Regions from separate parts of the Streptomyces sp. NPDC001153 genome, predicted to be linked through region 2. Evidence: predicted binding sites of a transcription regulator. Region 2 holds the regulator's gene; each other region holds the start of a gene.
The links. The regulator HrcA, encoded in region 2, represses chaperone genes, less so after heat shock. The targets are predictions, from matches to a motif close to TTNGCACTCNGNNNNNCNGAGTGCNAA.

Region 1 (5,971 bases), on a different contig from region 2:
CCGACCTCGCCCGCGGCAAGTCCCTGTCGATCCCCGACCCCCGCTACAAGGCGCTGATGGGCCTGGTGAAGGTCACCCCGCGGGGACTGCTGGGCGGGATCACGTCGAAGACGGGGCGCAGGTACGGGCCGCAGTAGCGGACGGGTGGCGCTGCCGTCACGGTGCGAAAATGAGCGTGACACAGACCGGGCCAGGGGGGCCGGGAGGCGGCGTCATGACCTTCGTACAGCTCATCGAGTGCCGGACGAGCCGGCTGGACGAGATGAACCGGCTCATGGACGACTGGGTCGCGCAGACCAAGGGGAAGCGGACGGCGACGCACGCGCTGGTCGGCAAGGACCGGTCGGACGCGTCGCACATCGTCGAAGTGGTGGAGTTCCCGTCGTACGAGGAGGCGATGCGGAACTCGAACCTCCCGGAGACCGGCCGGACCTTCCAGGGGATGGTCGCGCTGTGCGACGAGATGCCGACGTTCATCGATCTGGACGTCGTGCGGGACGAACGGCTGGCCGAGGACACGGTGCGGCGGTTCTTCGCGGCGCTGCAGACCTCCGGTGAACTGCCGCCGCTCAACGACGTGCTGGAGGAGGACATCCACAGCCACGATCCGGTGAACCCCCAGGACACCATCGGGCTGGACAACGCCCGCAGCGAATTCCGGATGTGGCGCGGGGGCTTCGACTTCACGTTCACGCTCGAGGACGTGCTCGCCCAGGGCGACCGGGCCTGCGCACGGTGGACCTGGAACGCCACGCACAACGGCGACTTCCTCGGCATCCCGCCCACCGGCAGGCAGGTCACCATGTCCGGGTTGACGCTGTTCCGCCTCACGGACGACGGCAAGATCGCCGAGATGTGGTGGCAGCACGACCAGCTGGGTCTGATGCAACAGCTGGGTGCGCTGGACGAGTTGGAGCACTAGAAGACGCGCGAGCGTGAACCTTAGACCACCTGGAGGTGGTGCTTCAGCGCCGCGGCGATGCTCGCGGTGTCTCCGGCCGCGGGCATGCGCCACGATTCCGTCCTCCGTCACGAACCGGAAGCACAGCCGCCGCGGGCGGGGAAAAGGGCGAAGGCCCGGCTCCCCCGCAGGGAACCGGGCCTTCGTGCGAGCGTGTCGGGCTCAGTGGGCGTGGCCGTGGCCGTGGCCCGCGGCGGCCGGCTCTTCCTCTTCCTTCTTCTCGACGACCAGGGTCTCGGTCGTGAGCAGCAGGGAGGCGATGGAGGCGGCGTTCTCCAGGGCGGAGCGGGTGACCTTCACCGGGTCGATGACGCCGGCCTTGACCAGGTCGCCGTACTCGCCGGTGGCGGCGTTGTAGCCCTGCCCCTTCTCCAGGTCCTTGACCTTGGAGACGATGACGTAGCCCTCCTGGCCGGCGTTCTCGCCGATCCAGCGCAGCGGCTCGACGACGGCGTTGCGGACGACCGCGACACCGGTGGCCTCGTCGCCGGTCTTGTCGAGGTTGCCCTCGAGGACCTTGGAGGCGTGGACCAGGGCGGAGCCACCACCGGAGACGATGCCCTCCTCGACCGCGGCGCGGGTCGCGGAGATGGCGTCCTCCAGACGGTGCTTCTTCTCCTTCAGCTCCACCTCGGTGGCGGCGCCGACCTTGATCACGCACACGCCGCCGGCCAGCTTCGCGAGGCGCTCCTGGAGCTTCTCGCGGTCCCAGTCGGAGTCGGTGTTCTCGATCTCGGCCTTGATCTGCGCGACGCGGCCGTGCACGTCCTCGGACTTGCCGGCGCCGTCGACGATGGTGGTGTCGTCCTTGGTGACGGTGACGCGGCGGGCGGAGCCGAGCACCTCGAGGCCGGCCTGGTCGAGCTTGAGGCCGACCTCCTCGGAGATGACCGTGGCGCCGGTGAGGATCGCCATGTCCTGCAGCATCGCCTTGCGGCGGTCGCCGAAGCCGGGGGCCTTCACCGCGACGGCGTTGAAGGTGCCGCGGATCTTGTTGACGACCAGGGTCGACAGGGCCTCGCCCTCGACGTCCTCGGCGATGATCAGCAGCGGCTTGGAGGCGCCGGCCTGGATGACCTTCTCCAGCAGCGGCAGCATGTCCTGGATGGAGCTGATCTTGCCCTGGTTGATGAGGATGTACGGGTCGTCGAGGACGGCCTCCATGCGCTCCTGGTCCGTCACGAAGTACGGCGACAGGTAGCCCTTGTCGAAGGCCATGCCCTCGGTGAAGTCCAGCTCCAGACCGAAGGTGTTGGACTCCTCGACGGTGATGACACCGTCCTTGCCGACCTTGTCCATCGCCTCGGCGATGAGCTCACCGACCTGCTGGTCCTGGGCGGACAGCGCGGCGACGGCGGCGATGTCGGACTTCTCGTCGATCGGGCGGGCCGAGGCGAGCAGCTCGTCGGAGACGGCCTTGACGGCCGCGTCGATGCCCTTCTTCAGGGCGGCCGGGGAGGCGCCGGCGGCGACGTTCTTCAGGCCCTCGCGCACCAGCGCCTGGGCGAGCACGGTGGCGGTGGTGGTGCCGTCACCCGCGATGTCGTTGGTCTTGGTCGCCACCTCCTTCACCAGCTGGGCGCCGAGGTTCTCGTACGGGTCCTCGATCTCGACCTCGCGGGCGATCGTGACACCGTCGTTGGTGATGGTGGGGGCGCCGAACTTCTTGTCGATGACGACGTTGCGGCCCTTGGGGCCGATCGTCACCTTCACCGTGTCGGCCAGCTTGTTGACGCCGCGCTCGAGGGCGCGACGGGCGTCCTCGTCGAACTTCAGGATCTTCGCCATGACAGCGGGAGCCCTCTCGGAAATCTATGGGTGACAAGACAACTGCGCCCCGGACGCCCGGCTTCTTTATCGGTCGCGGGGGCCAGGGGCGCAGCTCAGGAGCAAAAGAATGCTCGGGGTGAATTACTTCTCGATGATCGCGAGCACGTCGCGAGCCGAGAGGACGAGGTACTCCTCGCCGTTGTACTTCACCTCGGTGCCGCCGTACTTGCTGTAGAGGACGACGTCGCCGACCTTGACGTCGAGCGGAAGGCGCTCGCCGTTCTCGAACCGGCCCGGGCCCACGGCGAGGACGGCGCCCTCCTGGGGCTTCTCCTTCGCGGTGTCCGGGATGACCAGGCCAGAGGCCGTGGTCTGCTCGGCGTCCAGCGGCTGGACCACGATGCGGTCCTCGAGCGGCTTGATGGCAACCTTGGAGCTGGCGGTCGTCACGATCCGACCTCCCCCTTCGGAGATCTCACGGGGTTAACTGTCTGAGGTGGCGACCAGGTCGATCCGTCGTCGCGGGTGCCGGACCTGCCCGTCGCTTTGTTGGCACTCTCCAGGGGGGAGTGCCAGAGCCGAGACTATGACCGCGATTAGCACTCGGTCAAGCGGAGTGCCAATGCCGTGCGGCGCGTCGGCGGAATCTCGTCCGCGCCGGGTTCCTGGTGGGCCGGTGTCGCCCCGCCGTCCCGGGGGCTGCCGCCCCCAGATCCCCGCTTCGGCCTGAACGGCCTCGTCCTCACACGCCGGACGGCTGTTTTTCGCCGACCGGCGCCGAAAAGGGCTCTACAGATAGTCCTCCAGCCTCCCCACCGTCAGCCCCCGCTGCTGCACCCTCCGCAGCACCCTCGCCGTGCGTTCCCGCTGGCTGGGGCCCGGCGTCTCGTCCGGGCCGACCAGGATGACGTCGCCGGGGCGCAGGTGGTGTTCGCCGTGGGTGTAGGCGAGCTCGGTCGGGGTCATCGCGGCGCGCCAGAGGACGACCGTGGAGATGCCGCAGTCTGCCGCCGCGCGCAGGGTGGTGGTGTCGTACGCGCCGTACGGCGGGCGGAAGAGCCGGGGGCGCAGGCCGAGGCGGGATCCGAGCCTGTCCTGCTGGCCGCAGATCTCGGCGCGCTGCCCGGCGTACGGCAGTCCGGCCAGCGCGCGGTGGTCGAGGGTGTGGTTCTCGATGCCGGCGCCCAGCCCGTGCAGGCGGGCGAAGTGGCCGTAGCCGGGGCCGACGGCGCTGTCGGTGAGGAACATGCTGACCGGCAGCCGGAGTTCGCGGACCATGGCGACGAAGCGGGGGTCCTTCTCGGCGCCGTCGTCGTAGGTGAGGAAGACGACCCGGTCGCGGGTGGGGACGTGGTCCAGGACGCGGGGCAGGGCGGCACGGTCCCCGGTTCGCGGGCCGAGGGGGAGGGCGCGGGCGGCGGGCTGCGGAGGGCGGGCGAGGGGCTCGGTCAGGCCCCAGCGGCGGTAGGTCCGGTCGGGGGCGGGCCCGTGCGGGTGCACTCCCTCGGCGGCCTTCTTGCCGAGGCGTTCGATGGGGTCGACGGACTGGGCGCAGCCGGTGAGGAGGAGGGCCGAGGCGAGGAGGGCGCCGGCGTACCGGACCGGGCGCCGCCCGCGGCCGGCTCTCCCGCGCACCGCCCCCGGCCTCACAGGTAGTCCTCCAGGCGGGCCACGGCGTAGCCCTCGCGCGTGACCTTGTTCAGGAAGCGGCGCATGTCGTCGACCATCGTGCCGTTCCAGTCGGAGCGGCCGCGGAAGTGGGTGAGGACGATGTCGCCGCGGCGCATCTTCTGGTCGTCCTCGCGGTACTCCCAGTGGTCGACGTAGACCTCCTCGTTCCAGATCGGCGCGTACCTGATGCCGCAGGCCTTGGCGGCGCGCAGGGTGTCCTGGTTGTAGTTGCCGTAAGGGGGCCGGAAGACCGTCGGGCGCCGGCCGAACTGCTTCTTCATGATGTCCTGCATGCCGCAGATCTCGTGCTTCTGGTCCTCGTAGGACAGGCCCGGCAGGTAGGGGTGGTGCAGGGTGTGGTTGTCGAGGGTGTGGCCGTAGGACTGCATCGTGCGGAAGTAGCCGTAGTCGTCCTTGACCAGGTAGTTGCTGAGGAAGGCGGTGTAGGGGATCTTCAGGTCCTGCATCATCCGCAGGAACCTCGGGTCCTTCTCCGAGCCGTCGTCGATGGTGAGGAAGACGATCTTCTGCTTGGTGGGGATCGTGGTGAAGACCGGGGGCAGGTCCCAGTCCTCCTGGTGGTCCACCTCGAAACCGGCCCGGGCGGCGATCTCCGGTTTGTTCCTGGGCGGCGGGGGCGGTGCCAGGGGGACCCGGGCCAGGCCCCAGCGCCGGGCGGCGGCGACCAGGCGGGCGTGTTCGGCGGCCTGGCGGGCATGTTCGGCGGCCTGGCGGTCCTGGGGACTCAGGACCTGCACGGGGCCGCCCTGGGCGGGCGCGGGGCGAGTCGCGTCGGAGGAGCCGGCGCAGCTGGACAAAAGGGCGGAACAGGCCAGGGCGGCGGCTCCGCAGCCGAGAGTGAGACGCCCACACCTGACCCGATTTTTATCTTTTTGTACGACTACTCGCATAGTGCCGGATCCTCCCAGGCCAGAGCCCGGAGCCCGGGCCGACACCGCCGCCGGAAGGCGCACGATCCACCGGCTGGCCCACAATGACCCGGTGAACGACCTCGCTCTCCTCCTCACCCCCGAAGGCCGTGCCCTCCTCGACGAGGTCCGCGACACCGCCCCGGCCGACGAACTCGCCGTCGCCACCCGGCTGCGCCGCGACCACCCCGCCGAGCTGGTGTCGGCCGCGCTCGGCCAGGCCCGGCTGCGGCAGCGGGCGGCGGCGAAGTTCGGGGCGGCGGACGCGGGGCGGATGTTCTTCACGCCGAACGGGGTCGAGCAGTCGACGCGGACGAGTGTGGCGACGTACCGCGCGCAGCGGCTCAGGGGCCTCGGCGTGACCTCCGTGGCCGACCTGTGCTGCGGGATCGGCGGGGACGCGATCGCGTTCGCCCGGGCGGGGATCCGGGTGCTGGCCGTGGACCGCGATCCGGTGACCGCCGCCGTGGCGCGGGCGAACGCCGAGGCGCTGGGGCTGGGCGAGCTGGTCGAGGTGCGCGAGGCGGATGTCACTCGGGTGGACACGGGCGGGTACGACGCCGTGTTCGTGGACCCCGCCCGGCGGGGCGGGCGGGGAAGGATCTTCGATCCGGAGGCGTACTCGCCGCCCCTGTCCTGG
Region 2 (5,971 bases):
CCCCGAGGCCTGCGTCGCGGAGGCGCGGGCGGCGGGCTTCGAGCACGTGAACCTGGACCTGATCTACGGCACTCCCGGCGAGAGCGACGACGACTGGCGGGCCTCGCTGGACGCGGCGATCGGAGCCGGGCCGGACCACGTCAGCGCGTACGCGCTGATCGTGGAGGAGGGCACGCAGCTGGCCCGCCGGATCCGCCGGGGCGAGGTCCCGATGACCGACGACGACGTGCACGCCGACCGGTATCTGATCGCCGAGGAGGTGCTGTCCGGGGCGGGCTTCGACTGGTACGAGGTCTCCAACTGGGCCACCTCCCCGGCGGGCCGCTGCCTGCACAACGAGCTGTACTGGCGCGGCGCCGACTGGTGGGGCGCGGGACCCGGGGCGCACTCGCACGTGGGCGGGGTGCGCTGGTGGAACGTCAAGCATCCGGGGGCGTACGCGGCGGCCCTCGCCTCCGGCCGCTCCCCGGGGGCGGGCCGGGAGCTGCTGTCGGGCGAGGACCGGCGGGTGGAGCGGATCCTGCTGGAACTGCGGCTGCGGGAGGGGGTTCCGCTGTCCTTGCTGAAGGAGCAGGGGCTCGCGGCGTCCCGGCGGGCGCTGGGGGAGGGGCTCCTGAAGGAGGGGCCGTACGAGGAGGGGCGGGCCGTGCTGACGCTGCGGGGGCGGTTGCTGGCGGACGCGGTGGTGCGGGACCTGGTGGACTGATCACTCCCGCGAGTGAATCCCTCCGGAACGCCGGTTCGGTCCCTAACCTGGTTCCTAGGCTGCCGCCAAAAGGACGCGGCGGATGTGGAGGGCCACGGAGATGACCGCTGTGGACGAGCGTGGGATGACCAGGTTCTTCGAGGAGTTCGAGCCTCCGGAGGGCATCAAGGTCGAGCTTCTCCGGGGGGAAATCGTGATGATGGTCGCTCCAGATCTCGTGCACAACCGGATTGTGGAGGAGGTGCAGGACCAGATCCCGCGCAGGCGCTGGGAACGGCTGCAGACGACGGACGTGCACATCATCAACGAGGCCAGCGAGCCCATTCCGGACCTGGTGGTCATTCAGCGCGGTGTCGCCCCGGACTCTGGCCGTCTGCTGGCGTCGCAGTTGATCACGCTGGTGGTCGAGGTGGTCTCCAAGACGAGTGTCGACCGGGACTACGGCGTCAAGCGCTCCATCTACGCAGCAGGCGAAATCCCCGCCTACCTGATCATCGACCCGATCATGGCACATTGCGTTTTGCTGACGGAGCCCATCGGTGAAGGGGACGAGGCCGACTACCGGGCCCAGCGCATCACCAAATTCGGCGCTTCCCTCCCGCTGGAATCGCTCGGCATCGAGCTCGACACCACCGAGTTCGGCACCTACAAGCAGGTCAGGCCCCACCGCTACCCGTGACGAAGTCGATCAGCTCCTCCACCCGCCCCAGCAGCTCCGGCTCCAGGTCCTTATAGGACCCCACCCGCTTCAGGATCGCCTGCCACACCGCGCCGGTGTTCTCCGACGGCCAGCCCAGCGCCCGGCACACCCCCGTCTTCCAGTCCTGCCCCCGCGGAACCGTGGGCCAGGCCTCGATGCCCAGGGACGACGGCTTCACGGCCTCCCAGATGTCGATGTACGGGTGGCCGACCACCAGCGCGTGTTCACTCGTCACCGACTGCGCGATCCGCCACTCCTTCGTGCCCGGCACCAGGTGGTCCACCAGGACACCCAGGCGGGCGTCCGGGCCCGGTGCGAAGGAGGCGACGATCGACGGCAGGTCGTCCACGCCCTCCAGGTACTCCACCACCACGCCCTCGATGCGCAGGTCGTCGCCCCACACCTTCTCGACCAGCTCGGCGTCGTGCCGGCCCTCGACGTAGATGCGGCCGGCGCGGGCCACGCGGGCGCGGGCGCCGGGGACGGCGACCGAACCGGAGGCCGTACGGGCGGGCCGTACCGGAGCCGGGGCCGAGGACGGCCGTACGAGCGTCACCACACGCCCCTCCAGCAGAAAGCCCCGCGGCTCCAGCGGGAACACCCGGTGCCTGCCGAAGCGGTCCTCCAGCGTCACCGTGCCCGCCTCGCAGCGGATCACCGCCCCGCAGAACCCGGTGCCGGGCTCCTCCACCACCAGACCCGGCTCCGCCGGTACCTCCGGCGCGGGCTTCGGCTTCTTCCACGGTGGGGTCAGGTCGGCGGAGTACTGGCGCATTCGAGTGACGATAGGAGAAGCCGCGGACCCGCGCTCACGACACGCCGAAACGGGCCGCCAGCTCGTCGCGTTGCCGGCGGACGAACGCCGCGTCCACCACCGCTCCGTGACCGGGCACGTACGCGGCGTCCTCACCGCCCAGCGCGAGCAGCCGGTCGAGCGCGTCCGGCCAGCGGGCCGGGACCGCGTCCGGCCCCGCCTGGGGCTCGCCGGACTCCTCGACCAGGTCCCCGCAGAAGACCACCTCCGGATCCCCCGGGACCAGCACGGCCAGATCGTGCGCGGTGTGGCCGGGGCCCACGTTCGCCAGCAAGGCCTGACGGCCGCCCCCGAGGTCCAGCGTCCACTCGCCGGACACCAGATGCCGGGGCGGGGCGAGCGCGTCCACCGCCTCGTCGGCGTCGGCGACCGGCAACCCGTTCCTGACCGCGTCCAGGCGCAGCTCCTCCCGCTCGTACGCGAAGACCGCGTCCAGGCCCACCGCCCCGTACACCTCCGCCCCCGCGAAGGCCGGCACCCCGAAGACATGGTCGAAGTGGGGGTGGGTCAGCGCGAGATGGGTCACACGGCCGTCGGCCAGTCGCTCGGCCTGTGCCCGCAGCCGCGCGCCTTCGGCCACGCTCGAGCCGGCGTCCACCAACAACGCCGTACCCTCTGCGAGGACCAGTCCGGCCGTGCAGTCCCAGCCGGGCAGCCGGCACCGGCCGACCCCCGCGGCCAGCCGCTCCCACCCCAGCTCTTCCCAAGTCACCGTCATACCGCGACGCTAGCCGCAGGAGCCGCCGGGACCGCACCGACCTTGCCCTCGGTGTACCCGACAGCCGTACACTGGGCCCGGGAACGCTGGCACTCGCGTGCGAAGAGTGCCAGGCGGACGAACCGCAGGACCGAGTGGAACCGAGGGGACACGTGCTGGAGGTGCGCGCGGATGCTGAGTGAACGCAGGCTGCAGGTACTGCGCGCCATCGTCCAGGACTACGTCGGCACCGAGGAGCCGGTCGGGTCGAAGGCCCTGACCGAGCGGCACAGCCTCGGCGTGTCCCCGGCGACGGTCCGTAACGACATGGCGGCCCTGGAGGACGAGGGGTACATCGCGCAGCCGCACACCAGCGCGGGGCGTATCCCCACCGACAAGGGCTACCGGCTGTTCGTGGACAAGCTGGCGGGCGTCAAGCCGATGACCGCGCCCGAGCGGCGGGCGATCCAGAACTTCCTGGAGGGCGCCGTCGACCTCGACGACGTCGTGGCGCGGACGGTACGGCTGCTCGCGCAGCTCACCCGGCAGGTCGCCGTCGTGCAGTACCCGTCCCTGACCCGGTCCACCGTGCGGCACGTGGAGCTGCTCTCGCTCGCCCCCGCGCGCGTGATGCTCGTGCTGATCACGGACACCGGCCGGGTCGAGCAGCGGATGGTCGACTGCCCGGCGCCCTTCGGCGAGAGCTCCCTCGCCGATCTGCGCGCGCGGCTGAACAGCCGGGTCGCGGGCCGCCGGTTCACGGACGTGCCGACGCTGGTCGAGGACCTGCCGGAGGCCTTCGATCCCGAGGACCGCGGTACGGTCTCGACGGTGCTCTCCACTCTCCTGGAGACGCTCGTCGAGGAGAACGAGGAGCGGCTGATGATCGGCGGGACCGCCAATCTCACCCGCTTCGGGCATGACTTTCCCCTCACGATCCGGCCGGTGCTCGAGGCGCTCGAGGAGCAGGTCGTGCTCCTCAAGCTCCTCGGCGAGGCGAAGGATCCGGGCGTGACGGTGCGCATCGGGCACGAGAACGCCCACGAGGGACTCAACTCCACCTCAGTGGTGTCGGTCGGCTACGGTTCGGGCGGCGAGGCGGTTGCCAAGCTCGGCGTGGTCGGACCGACCCGCATGGATTACCCGGGAACGATGGGAGCGGTACGCGCAGTGGCACGGTACGTCGGACAGATCCTGGCGGAGTCGTAAGTGGCCACGGACTACTACGCCGTTCTCGGCGTGCGCCGCGACGCGTCGCAGGATGAGATCAAGAAGGCGTTCCGCCGGCTCGCGCGCGAGCTGCACCCGGACGTCAACCCCGACCCGAAGACCCAGGAGCGGTTCAAGGAGATCAACGCCGCTTACGAGGTGCTGTCGGACCCGCAGAAGAAGCAGGTCTACGACCTCGGCGGCGACCCGCTCTCCCAGTCGGGCGGGGCCGGCGCGGGCGGCTTCGGCGCCGGTGGCTTCGGCAACTTCTCCGACATCATGGACGCGTTCTTCGGCACGGCGTCGCAGCGCGGGCCGCGCTCGCGCACCCGGCGCGGCCAGGACGCGATGATCCGCATCGAGGTCGAGCTGGACGAGGCGGCCTTCGGGACCACCAAGGACATCCAGGTCGACACCGCGGTCGTCTGCAACACCTGCAACGGTGAGGGCGCGGCGCCCGGCACGACCGCCCAGACGTGTGACATGTGCCGGGGCCGCGGTGAGGTCTCGCAGGTCACCCGGTCCTTCCTGGGCCAGGTCATGACCTCCCGGCCCTGCCCCCAGTGCCAGGGCTTCGGCACCGTCGTGCCCACTCCGTGCCCGGAGTGCGCCGGCGACGGCCGGGTCCGCTCGCGGCGGACCCTGACCGTGAAGATCCCGGCCGGTGTCGACAACGGCACGCGGATCCAGCTCGCCGGTGAGGGCGAGGTCGGGCCGGGCGGCGGTCCCGCCGGTGACCTGTACGTCGAGATCCACGAGCTGCCGCACCAGACCTTCCAGCGGCGCGGCGACGACCTGCACTGCACGGTCACCATCCCGATGACCGCGGCCGCCCTCGGCACCAAGGTGCCGCTGGAGACCCTGGACGGCATGGAGGAGGTCGACATCCGGCCCGGCACCCAGTCCGGCCAGTCGATCCCGCTGCACAACCGGGGTGTCACGCATCTGCGCGGCGGCGGCCGGGGTGACCTGATCGTGCACGTCGAGGTGCAGACCCCGACCAAGCTGGACCCCGAGCAGGAGCGGCTGCTGCGCGAGCTGGCCAAGCTGCGCGGCGAGGAGCGTCCGCAGGGACAGTTCCAGCCGGGGCAGCAGGGGTTGTTCTCGCGGTTGAAGGACGCGTTCAACGGACGCTGAGCGCTGCGTACGGGGTGCTTCGGCACCCCGTATGCCCTTGTCCTATGCCGTGGGAAGCCCCGATTCGGACTCTTTCGGAGGACGTGACAACATGCGGTCATGTCCTCCGCGCTGACCGATCTCTTCCCCCACCCGATCGTGCAGGCCCCCATGGCGGGCGGTGTCTCCGTCCCTCAGCTCGTCGCCGCCGTCTCCGAGGCCGGGGGCCTCGGGTTCCTCGCCGCGGGGTACAAGACCGCCGACGGCATGTACCAGGAGATCAAGCAGCTGCGGGGGCTCACGAGCCGCCCCTTCGGTGTGAACGTGTTCATGCCCCAGCCCGAGTATGCCGAGTCCGGCGCCGTCGAGGTCTACGCCCACCAGCTGGCCGGCGAGGCCACCTGGTACAAGACCGAGCTGGGCGACCCGGACAGCGGCCGGGACGACGGCTACGACGCCAAGCTCGCCGTCCTCCTCGACAACCCGGTGCCCGTGGTCTCGTTCCACTTCGGCGTGCCGGGCCGGGACGTCCTCGACACCTTCCGCCGTGCCGGGACCTTCACCCTGGTCACCGCCACCACCGCCGAGGAGGCCGGCGCCGTGGAGCGGGCCGGGGCGGACGCGGTGATCGCGCAGGGTGTGGAGGCGGGCGGCCACCAGGGCACCCACCGGGACCTTCCCGAGAACGACGGCGCCGGCATCGGACTGCTGTCGCTGGTCGCGCAGATC
Region 3 (5,971 bases), on a different contig from region 2:
CGACAGCGCCCCCGAGGCCTGGATCCGCACGGTCGCCGTACGGCTGGCGGTCAGCCGCTGGCGGCGCGCCAGGCGCTGGCTGGAGCTGATGCGACGGCACACACCCCCCGAGTCGACCCCCGGCCCCGGTCCCGAACACGCCGCGCTGGTGGCCGCGTTGCGCCAGTTGCCCCAGGCGCAGCGGCTGGCGATCGTCCTGCACCATCTGTGCGACCTGAGTGTCGAGCAGGTAGCCTCCGAGACCGGCGCCCCCGTGGGCACCGTCAAGGCCCGGCTGTCCCGGGGCCGGGCGGCACTGGCGAAGCAGCTGGGCGCGGACGAGGCCGATGAGCCGGTACGGAAGGAGGGCGGCCGTGTCGGATGACCTCACCACGGATGAACTGACCACCCGGCTCCGCGAGTTGGCGACGGCGAACGAGACCACGCCACCCGTCGCCGCCCCCGGGATCCGCCGCCGCGCCGTCCGCCGGGGCCGCCGTCGCCGCACGGCCCTCACCCTCGGCGCGGGCACCGCGGTCCTCGCCCTGGCGGCATTCGCGCTGACACTGCACTCGGGCGACACCCCCGCCCACCGCCAGTCCCCGGCCGCCACCGCTCCCCGCCTCCCGTCCCCCACCTTCACCGCCTCCCCCGCCGCGACCCCGGTCACCGGCAGGGTGGACTTCGAGAAGCAGACCCTGACCATCGGCGGCCGGGTCATGCACATCACCCCGGACTTCCCGGCCCTCGCCTCCGCCGGTCTGCTGACCGTCTCCGCGAAACTCGACCTCAAACGGGACACGGTCGACGAAATCACCAAGAACTCATGCAAGGTGGCGGAACCGTACGTGGTCGAACTCCGCGGCACCGGCCGGACCAGTGTCTACGCGGGCTCCCTCACCTGCGCCCCCCGGCCCGGCAGCTGGATCGGCCTCGGCATGAAGGACGCCATGTGGCTCTACAACAGGCTGGAACCGGGCGACACGCTGTCGGTGGTCACACCGAGGGGTTAGAACGAGGGTTCGGAGCGTGTCCGGGCGATCTGGAAGACTGGACGCCTGTGACACATGCCGATCTTGCTCATCGCATTCATGCCGCCGCCCACCTGACCGGTCGGTTCACCCTGCGGTCCGGTCGTACTGCCACGGAGTACTTCGACAAGTACCGGTTCGAGGCCGACCCTGTCCTGCTGGACGAGATCGCCCGGCGGATGGCACCGCTGGTGCCGTCCGGCACGGAGGTGCTGGCGGGACTGGAGATGGGCGGTATCCCGGTGGTGACCGCTCTCGGCCGGCACACGGGCCTGCCCTGCGCCTTCGTGCGCAAGCAGGCCAAGGCGTACGGCACCTGCCGGCTCGCCGAGGGAGCCGGGGTCGCGGGGCGGCGGGTGCTGGTCGTGGAGGACGTGGTCACCAGCGGCGGACAGATCGTGCTGTCGAGCGCGGACCTGCGTGGCCTGGGTGCTCAGGTGCACGAGGCCCTGTGTGTGATCGACCGTGAGCAAGGCGGTGGTGACGCTCTCGCGGCCGAGGGCATCCGCCTGTTGTCGTTGCTGACAGCCGAGGATCTGCGGAACGCCGCCTGACCGAGGAAAACGCCCGAGGGTGGTACCCCCAGCCAGAAGCTGGGCGTACCACCCTCGGTCCGAAGGACAGGTGATCAACCGTCAGGTCGATCAGAAGTCCATGTCACCGCCCGGCATGCCGCCGCCGGCCGGCGCGGCGGCCTTCTCCGGCTTGTCGGCGATGACGGCCTCGGTGGTGAGGAACAGCGCGGCGATGGAGGCGGCGTTCTGCAGCGCGGAACGGGTCACCTTCGCCGGGTCGATGATGCCCTCGGCGACCAGGTCGACGTACTCGCCGGTCGCGGCGTTCAGGCCGTGGCCCGGGGTCAGGTTGCGCACCTTCTCCACCACGACACCGCCCTCGAGGCCGGCGTTGACGGCGATCTGCTTCAGCGGGGCCTCGAGCGCGATGCGCACGGCGTTGGCGCCGGTCGCCTCGTCACCCTCGAGCTCCAGCTTCTCGAAGACCTGGGAGGCCTGCAGCAGGGCCACGCCACCACCGGCGACGATGCCCTCCTCGACGGCGGCCTTCGCGTTGCGGACGGCGTCCTCGATGCGGTGCTTGCGCTCCTTGAGCTCCACCTCGGTGGCGGCACCGGCCTTGATGACCGCGACACCGCCGGCGAGCTTCGCCAGGCGCTCCTGCAGCTTCTCGCGGTCGTAGTCCGAGTCGCTGTTCTCGATCTCGGCGCGGATCTGGTTCACGCGGCCGTTGACCTGCTCGGAGGAGCCGGCACCGTCGACGATGGTGGTCTCGTCCTTGGTGATGACGACCTTGCGGGCGCGGCCCAGGAGGTCCAGGGTCGCGTTCTCCAGCTTGAGGCCGACCTCCTCGGAGATGACCTCGCCGCCCGTGAGGATGGCGATGTCGCCGAGCATGGCCTTGCGGCGGTCGCCGAAGCCCGGGGCCTTGACGGCGACGGACTTGAAGGTGCCGCGGATCTTGTTGACGACCAGGGTCGACAGGGCCTCGCCCTCGACGTCCTCGGCGATGATCAGCAGCGGCTTGCCCGACTGCATGACCTTCTCCAGGAGCGGGAGCAGGTCCTTGACGGAGCTGATCTTGGAGTTGGCGATGAGGATGTACGGGTCCTCGAGCGACGCCTCCATGCGCTCCATGTCGGTCGCGAAGTAGGCGGAGATGTAGCCCTTGTCGAAGCGCATGCCCTCGGTGAGCTCGAGCTCCAGGCCGAAGGTGTTGCTCTCCTCGACGGTGATGACGCCTTCCTTGCCGACCTTGTCCATGGCCTCGGCGATCAGCTCGCCGATCTGGGTGTCGGCGGCGGAGATGGACGCGGTGGAGGCGATCTGCTCCTTGGTCTCGACGTCCTTCGCCTGCTCCAGCAGGGCGGCGGAGACGGCCTCGACGGCCTTCTCGATACCGCGCTTCAGGGCCATCGGGTTGGCACCGGCGGCGACGTTGCGCAGGCCTTCCTTGACCAGGGCCTGGGCGAGCACGGTCGCGGTGGTCGTACCGTCACCGGCGACGTCGTCCGTCTTCTTGGCGACTTCCTTGACCAGCTCGGCGCCGATCTTCTCGTACGGGTCCTCGAGCTCGATCTCCTTGGCGATGGAGACACCATCGTTGGTGATCGTGGGGGCACCCCACTTCTTCTCGAGGACGACGTTGCGGCCCTTGGGGCCGAGCGTCACCTTCACGGCGTCCGCGAGCTGGTTCATGCCGCGCTCGAGGCCGCGCCGCGCCTCCTCGTCGAACGCGATGATCTTGGCCATGTGAAGTGGTCCCTCCAGGACTGGGGGTGATTCCTTCGGACCGCGCCCGCGCCCGCGACGGACGGTTCGCCGGCCTGTGGTTCCTTGCCCCACGTGGCCCGCGCACCTCACCGACCCGGTCCTTCTTTGTCACTCTCACCTTCAGAGTGCTAACGCCAATGATTAGCACTCGGCATGCCCGAGTGCAAGCGCCCCGGGCCTGCCGGAGGGGCACTCGGCCGCGGGCGAACAGGCGGCCCCGGGCAGGCCGAAGGGCCCGCACCCCAGGAGGTACGGGCCCTTCGAAAGATGAACAGAAGAACGTCGCTGTCAGTCGACGCGTGCTTCAGCTGGTCGCCAGCCGGACCATGTCCGCCTGCGGGCCCTTCTGGCCCTGCGAGATCTCGAAGTCGACCCGCTGCCCCTCTTCCAGGGTGCGGTAACCGTCCATCTGGATCGCGCTGTAGTGGACGAAAACATCCGCACCACCGTCGACCGCGATGAAGCCGTACCCCTTCTCCGCGTTGAACCACTTGACGGTGCCCTGAGCCATGCCTAACTCCCCTATTACTGGCCCTTGCACAGATCCACACTTCGCGGACCCGGGTCAGACCTCACCCCCCATCGGTCGGGGGCGTGCGCCGGAACGCGTCGACCGCGGCTGAATGTATCTGTCCAACTGCCGTCTGCAACAGGTCAATCGGACGAGAATTCTGGACGGGAACGGTCCGGAATGTGGTGAGAATTCACCCGACTCCAGGGCAAGTCGGGCCCCTCAAATCACCACAAAAGCCGCATAAAACACGTCGACTTTGGCTACTTCTTGTCGGGTGTGCGGCATGAATACAAGGCCCCCGACCGGTTGGTCCCGGAGCGCGTTCCCCAACTCTACCGCGCTCAATCACACAGAATTGCCCCCTCCGCTTCTCTCACGGAGGAGGCAATTCGATGAACAATGCGTAACCGAAGTTACCCAAGGTAACGATCAGCCGCCGGCGACGGCCGGAATGATGGAGACACCCGCGCCGTCCGGGGTGGCGGTCTCCAGTCCCTGCTCGAAGCGGACGTCGTCGTCATTGACGTACACGTTGACGAACCGGCGCAGCTTGCCCTGGTCGTCCAGGACGCGCGCGGCGATCCCGGTGTGGTTCTTCTCCAGGTCGGCGATGACCTCGGCGAGGGTGCCGCCTTCGGCGGCCACTTCGGCCTGCCCGCCCGTGTAGGTGCGCAGGATCGTCGGGATGCGAACGGTCACGCTCATGCGAGGCCAGCCTCTCGGAAGGAGTCCAGGGTCGGTCGGATGGTGGCGGTGAGGCCGGTGCCGGCCACCGCGTCCAGCGTCTTGAGTCCATCACCGGTGTTCAGGACCACCGTGGTCTTCGTCGGGTCCAGGACGCCGTCCTTGACCAGCTTGCGGGTGACGCCGACGGTCACACCGCCCGCGGTCTCGGCGAAGATGCCCTCGGTGCGGGCCAGCAGCTTGATGGCGTCCACGACTTCCCCGTCCGTCACGTCCTCCACGGCACCGCCGGTGCGGCGCGCGATGTCCAGGACGTACGGCCCGTCGGCAGGGTTGCCGATGGCGAGGGACTTGGCGATGGTGTTCGGCTTCTGGGGCCGTACGACGTCGTGGCCCGCCTTGAAGGCGGTCGACACCGGCGAGCAGCCCTCGGCCTGCGCACCGAAGATCTTGTACGGCCTGTCCTCGACGAGGCCGAGCCCGACCAGCTCCTGCAGACCCTTGTCGATCTTCGTCAGCTGGGAGCCGGAGGCGATCGGGACCACGATCTGGTCGGGCAGCCGCCAGCCGAGCTGCTCGCAGATCTCGTACGCGAGCGTCTTGGAGCCCTCCGCGTAGTACGGCCGCAGGTTGACGTTGACGAAGCCCCAGCCCTCGCCGGCCGGGTCGCCGATCAGCTCGGAGCAGAAGCGGTTGACGTCGTCGTAGTTGCCCTCGATGCCGACGAGCTCGCCGCCGTAGACCGCGGCCATGACGACCTTGCCCTGCTCCAGGTCGTGCGGGATGAACACGCAGGACCGGAAACCGGCGCGGGCCGCGGCGGCGCCGACGGCACCGGCGAGGTTGCCGGTGGAGGAGCAGGACAGGGTGGTGAAGCCGAAGGCGCGGGCGGCCTCCAGGGCCTGGGCCACCACGCGGTCCTTGAAGGAGTGGGTCGGGTTGCCGGAGTCGTCCTTGACGAACAGGCCGCCGGTGACGCCGAGTTCGCGGGCGAGGTTGTCGGCCTTGACCAGCTTGGTCCAGCCCGGGTTCAGGTTCGGCTTGTCGGCCACGTCGGCCGGGACCGGCAGCAGCGGCGCGTACCGCCAGATGTTCGCGGGGCCGGACTCGATACGGCGGCGCAGCTCTTCGGTGTCGTAGGCGGAGAAGTCGTAGGCGATCTCCAGCGGACCGAAACACTCCTCGCAGGCGAACACCGGACCGAGGGGGACGCGGTGACCGCACTCGCGACAGCTCAGGGCCGCGGCGGGACCGAGGTCTACGGTGGAATCGGTGGAGCTTGCAACTGTCTGCACAGCCATGGAGGCGAGGCCCTTTCTCCTCATCTTCCTCACGACGCACCTCGCCGTGAGACGGATTTGGCACCTTCCCTAGCCGGGAGCCTCGCGGAGCGATCGAGCCTGATCAGGCCGATCTACGAGTACCGACTGGAGGGTTGCCGGGGCTTCATCGGGCCGTGTCCCTCTGCCCCTCTG

Region 1: groES (co-chaperone GroES) is a predicted target of HrcA. The motif match lies at 3,328-3,354, and genes of this name have one in related genera.
Region 3: groL (chaperonin GroEL) is a predicted target of HrcA. The motif match lies at 3,440-3,466, and genes of this name have one in related genera.

The regions. Positions count from the first base shown of each region.
Region 1 covers NZ_JBSFJZ010000016.1:28,054-34,024, reverse strand. Annotated here, with positions in the region: gene ACWDEN_RS19700 (SDR family NAD(P)-dependent oxidoreductase) at 1-137, shown strand, start outside; gene ACWDEN_RS19695 (ester cyclase) at 215-922, shown strand; gene groL (chaperonin GroEL) at 1,124-2,749, opposite strand; gene groES (co-chaperone GroES) at 2,873-3,181, opposite strand; gene ACWDEN_RS19680 (polysaccharide deacetylase family protein) at 3,521-4,366, opposite strand; gene ACWDEN_RS19675 (polysaccharide deacetylase family protein) at 4,378-5,313, opposite strand; gene ACWDEN_RS19670 (class I SAM-dependent methyltransferase) at 5,405-5,971, shown strand, end outside.
Region 2 covers NZ_JBSFJZ010000048.1:38,272-44,242, forward strand. Annotated here, with positions in the region: gene hemW (radical SAM family heme chaperone HemW) at 1-706, shown strand, start outside; gene ACWDEN_RS39110 (Uma2 family endonuclease) at 807-1,385, shown strand; gene ACWDEN_RS39115 (DUF3097 domain-containing protein) at 1,363-2,181, opposite strand; gene ACWDEN_RS39120 (MBL fold metallo-hydrolase) at 2,216-2,938, opposite strand; gene hrcA (heat-inducible transcriptional repressor HrcA) at 3,110-4,126, shown strand; gene dnaJ (molecular chaperone DnaJ) at 4,127-5,263, shown strand; gene ACWDEN_RS39135 (nitronate monooxygenase) at 5,363-5,971, shown strand, end outside.
Region 3 covers NZ_JBSFJZ010000002.1:148,621-154,591, reverse strand. Annotated here, with positions in the region: gene ACWDEN_RS02745 (SigE family RNA polymerase sigma factor) at 1-364, shown strand, start outside; gene ACWDEN_RS02740 (hypothetical protein) at 354-992, shown strand; gene pyrE (orotate phosphoribosyltransferase) at 1,040-1,564, shown strand; gene groL (chaperonin GroEL) at 1,655-3,277, opposite strand; gene ACWDEN_RS02725 (cold-shock protein) at 3,603-3,809, opposite strand; gene ACWDEN_RS02720 (MoaD/ThiS family protein) at 4,242-4,517, opposite strand; gene thrC (threonine synthase) at 4,514-5,797, opposite strand; SAM riboswitch class I at 5,815-5,971, opposite strand, start outside.